DNA from 2 places in the Methylobacterium sp. FW306-05-D genome. Region 2 is predicted to be linked to the other one. Evidence: riboswitches for the same ligand, from Rfam matches in the RefSeq annotation. Region 2 holds a riboswitch; the other holds the start of a gene.

Region 1 (2,196 bases), on a different contig from region 2:
ACGCGGCTGTCGCGCTGGCGGAACTGGTCGCCGGCGACCGGGTCGTTGAGGAAATAGGTGAAGTCGTTGAACAGGTTCATCCCGTAGCGGATCACGTAGGCGCTCGCCCGGGTGATGCCGGCCTCGCTCGTCCGGCTCCAGCGGCCCGAGAGCGAGAAGCGGCCGGTGTCGCCGCCATCCGTGGGGTTCAGGCTGCCGAAGCGGCCGATGATCCCCTCCGCGACCGCCCGCTCCGGGATCTGGTTGGTGGCGTTCCACTTCGCCCAGTAGGCCATGCCCGTGACCGCGAAGCCGTCGAGGGCCGTGCCCTGGCTGTAGCGGACGACGCCGTTGAGCTTGGCGAGCCGGTCCGGCACGTCCCAGGGCCCGTCATAGGTCTGGGCCTCGCCGGCGACCAGAAGGTTGCCGGCGCCGAGGGGCGCGGAGGCGATGCTGAGCGCGCGCTTGTAGCCGAAGCTGCCGAAGGAGGTCAGGGCGAGGTTCTTATCGACCGTGTCGAGATAGTCGATCCGCACCGAGCCGGCCGAGGCGAAGTCGCCGTCCCGGACGAAGTAGGGTCCCTTGTGGAACTCCACCGCGCCGACGAGCTCGGGGATGAGAAAGTTCAGATCGGCGTAGCCCTGGCCGTGGGCGTGGGTGCGCATGTTCACCGGCATGCCGTCCACGTGAAGCGCGATGTCAGTGCCGTGGTCGAGGTTGAACCCGCGCAGGAAGAACTGGTTGGCCTTCCCCTCGCCGGAATGCTGGGTGACGATGAGGCCGGGCACGCTCTCCAGGGCCTCGCCCGGCCGGGTGATCGGCCGGCTGTTGAGCGCCGCGCCCGAGAGGATGCCGGCGCTCGCCGCATCGACGGTCCGCAGGCCGCCCCCGATGCCGGTGACGCCGCCGACGAAGCCCGCATGGGCGGCCGGTCCGCTGCCGCCGGTGGCCGGGGCCTCGGCCGTCACGGAGAGTTCGGCGAGGTCCGCCTGCGCGGACTGGGCGACGGCGCTCCGGACCCCGGCGCCGCAGCAGGCGAGGCCGGCACAGGAGGCCAGCAGCCAGGATCGCAAGGCAGGACATCGCAAGGCAGGGCTTGGACGGGTCAGCGACCCGGAACGGGAGGACGGCATAAGACCTCGAGCGACGTCTGTGGCACGTCACCGCGAACGAGGCCGGCCCGGATGCCGCACGGCATCCACCCCGACACCCACCGGGACACCCCGCCCGATGCGTTTCGCGTGTGACCACGACTGACGGCAGGTCTCCTGGCTCGCGGGTCACCGCCCTCTCATCGTCTTCCCAGGCCGGATGGGCCCAGTGACGTGCTGATGAGGGGCTCGCCGCTCACAGTTGCGGGGGCAGCCGCGGCCTCGGGCTCACACCCTCACCGCGTTCCCTTTTGATCCTCGTGACCGAGGAACCGTCGCGGGACAGGAGGCCCGATGGGCCGCGGCAGCGTCAATGGCCGCGCGTGGTTTTCGGGCCGGTGTGCCCGGTGCGCGACAGGAGACCCTCAGCGCCGGCCGTCCGGTTTTCGCACAGGCTCGCGCCGATGCCCGGTTCCGGCCAGCACCGCGCCGCCGGCCGCGAGGCCGAGCAGGATCCACTTCAGGGGAAGCCGCTCCGCGCCCTCGCTGCGCTGGGGCTCGGTGACCATGTGGCCGGGCGGGAGCTCGACCCCGGGCTTGCCATAGGCCCGCGCGTCGGCGATCTGCTCGGCCGACACGGCCCATTCGGCGCCGATCTGGCGGTCATGCGCCATCACCGCGAGGCCGACCGCGAGGGCGACGGCCGCCGCCGCGAAGATCCTCACCGGCGTCCTCATGTCCCGCGCTCCCGCATCCCGGGCGTCTCCGCCGCCGTTTCGGCCCGAGGGTTAGGCGATCGGCCGGCGCTTCGCCAGGGAGCGGCCCCGGCGACGGGCCACCCGGTCTCCCGCAATGCGGCTCAGAACGATTTTAACCTGCCGGTCACCGGCTCTGCAAAAAACGCATGGGACCCCTAACGGCATGACTGGCCTGCGTTTTCGCGTGATTGAGTGCCCGCGCCGCATCGCGATATCGCTGGGCGGCTAGGCTCCGTTCCGCGACCGATCCTCGGCCGCGCGGGCCCGTCCCAGAGACCCGTTCATGGATCACCCGGTCGCGACCCCGAAGCGTTCGTCCGCCGCCGGCGGCTGGGGGGCCCTGAAGAGCTGCGGCAAGCACCTGCTCG
Region 2 (2,196 bases):
TAGAGGGCCGTGCTGGTGATCCGCTCGAGGTTGTTGCGCCGGATGGTGATCGGCGGCAGAGGTTGGCCGTAGCGCGGATCGTAGATGTCGAGGCTGTAGGGGCTCTGGCGGAAGTTCGAGCGCTCGTAGACCACGCGGCTGTCGGTGCTCTCGCGCTCGAAGCCGAGGAGCACGGTGTGGCCGAATGCGCCGGTGGCGAAGCGCCCCACCACCTCGGCCTGGCCGATCGCCGTGTCCCAGCGGTAATCGCGAACATTCCGGTCGCGCAGCACCGTGCGGTTGTCGGCGGCGATGGCGCGGATCTCCGCCGATTCCCCGGCCAGCGAGCCGGTGTTGAAGTGGGTGGCGAGCCGCATCTGCCAATCGGCGTCGAAGCGGTGCTCGACCCGAACCTGCATCGTGTCCGAGCTCTGGTACGTGCTCTGGCCCGGCTCGCCGAGGAACCGGGAGATCGGCAGGAATCCCAGTTGCTTGTTGATCGCGATGACGCCCCGGTCGAACACGATCCGGTTGCGCAGGAACTCGGTCTCGACGGTGACCTTCGTGTCCGGCGTGACCTGCCAGCTCACCACGGGCGCGACGAGGAGCCGGTCGCCATCCACGAAATCGCGAAAGCTGTTCTGGCGGCCGCCCGCGACGTTGAAGCGGTAGAGCAGCGTGCCGTCCGCGTTGAGGGCGCCGCCGGCATCGACTGTGCCGCGGAACTGCTCGAACGAGCCCCAGAGGCCGCCCATCTCGACGAAGCGCTCGGCCGTCGGCTGCTTGGTGACGACGTTGACGAGGCCGCCCGGGTCGCTGCGCCCGAACAGGCCGCCGCCGGGGCCCTTCAGCACCTCGATGCGCTCGACGTTCTGGGTGTCGGGCGGCGGCGGCGAGCCCCGGTTGATCGGGAAGCCGTTGCGGTAGAGTTCCGAGGTCGTGGTTCCGCGCACGGCGTAGCTGAACACCGTCAGGCCGCCGAAATTATTCTGCTGGGCGACGCCGGGCGTGTAGTTGAAGACCCGGTCGACCCGGGTGGCGGCGAGGTCGGTGATCACCGCGCGGGGCGCGACGGTGACGACCTGGGGCACGTCGCGCTGGGGCGTGTCGGTCTTGGTGCTGCTCACCGCCCGGTCGGCCCGGTAACCCGGCGTCGGGCCGATCAGCCCGATCCCGGGGGCGAGGCCCGCCGCGCCCGTGGCCGGGGCGCCGCCCGCCCCTTCCACCGACAGCTCCTCCAGGGTGACGGCCTCCTGCGCCCGCGCCTCCAGGGCCGGCGAACCCGCCGAGAGCATCGCCGCGAGCGCGCAGCGCGAGCCCCGGCGCCCCGACCGCCGTCGCGCCTCGGCCGCGCGGGGCAGGTTCGGGATCGCGGCCTTCGCGGCGGACGGGCTCGGACGGAGGGACACCGGTGGCGCTCATGGTTGTCGAGCGACGGCCGAGCGGGTGCCCTCACGGGGATCGGATGCCTCGGCAGCCCGGCCCGTTCCAGCGCTCCGCCGGGACACCCCCGCCCGAGAGACATTTCATTGCCCGAGGCAGGCATCCTGGCTGCCGCCTCCTGGCGCACGGGTCGTCGCTCCCGCCCGGCCGTCCCGGTGCGATGCACCGGTGACTCCGGAGGGCGGGACCTCGCCGCCGACAGGTGCGGGGGCCGCTTCGGAAGCGCCCCGATGAGCACCCCGAAGTCCCTCTTCGCCCCCGGGGCCGACGACCCGCGGGAACCTTGGCCGGTGGACCTTTTCCCGTGGCCGGCCGGCAAGTCAACGGGGCGCACTCGATTTTTTGCAACGTTGTAACGTTATGAGCCCCTAAGCCTGATCACGGTTGCGTTGGGTCCGGGAGGGTGACCCGACAGGGTAAATGCACCAAATAGAATTATCACTGATTAAGTGTTTGAATAAATGAATTGATTCGGTAAGCGCTATTTGAGGGTTAATCTAGGATGCGTAAGACATGTATACGGATTGGTTTAAGCGTGTCATCGTTCATCCGTCTGCTCTCGACAAGCGCTTCGACTTTCACGCGCTCTAATTTCGAGAGGGCTTCCCGATCAACGCTTGGAGAAAGTTTTAAGCTAAGCCTCTTTGTAGACATCGCCCCAATATGAAGCCGGCCGGCCCAGCCTATTTCGGCTCTGTCACGGTCAGTTGCGCGGACTTCGAGGATTACGTCAGAGTAGGATTCGATCTCGGTATCATCCTCAAGTTCGGCCAA

Evidence for each region. Region 2 has a riboswitch for cobalamin ahead of AC3WLN_RS05045 (TonB-dependent siderophore receptor). Riboswitches for the same ligand answer to the same signal wherever they lie in the genome.
Region 1: it holds a riboswitch for cobalamin, as region 2 does, so the genes downstream of both, AC3WLN_RS16150 (TonB-dependent receptor) here and AC3WLN_RS05045 (TonB-dependent siderophore receptor) in region 2, are expected to answer to the same signal.

Annotation. Positions count from the first base shown of each region.
Region 1 is NZ_JBYSXL010000048.1:20,241-22,436, reverse strand. It holds gene AC3WLN_RS16150 (TonB-dependent receptor) at 1-947, opposite strand, end outside; cobalamin riboswitch at 1,221-1,420, opposite strand; gene AC3WLN_RS16145 (hypothetical protein) at 1,496-1,807, opposite strand; gene AC3WLN_RS16140 (FdhF/YdeP family oxidoreductase) at 2,112-2,196, shown strand, end outside.
Region 2 is NZ_JBYSXL010000008.1:6,288-8,483, forward strand. It holds gene AC3WLN_RS05045 (TonB-dependent siderophore receptor) at 1-1,274, opposite strand, end outside; cobalamin riboswitch at 1,500-1,723, opposite strand; gene AC3WLN_RS05050 (hypothetical protein) at 1,915-2,196, opposite strand, start outside.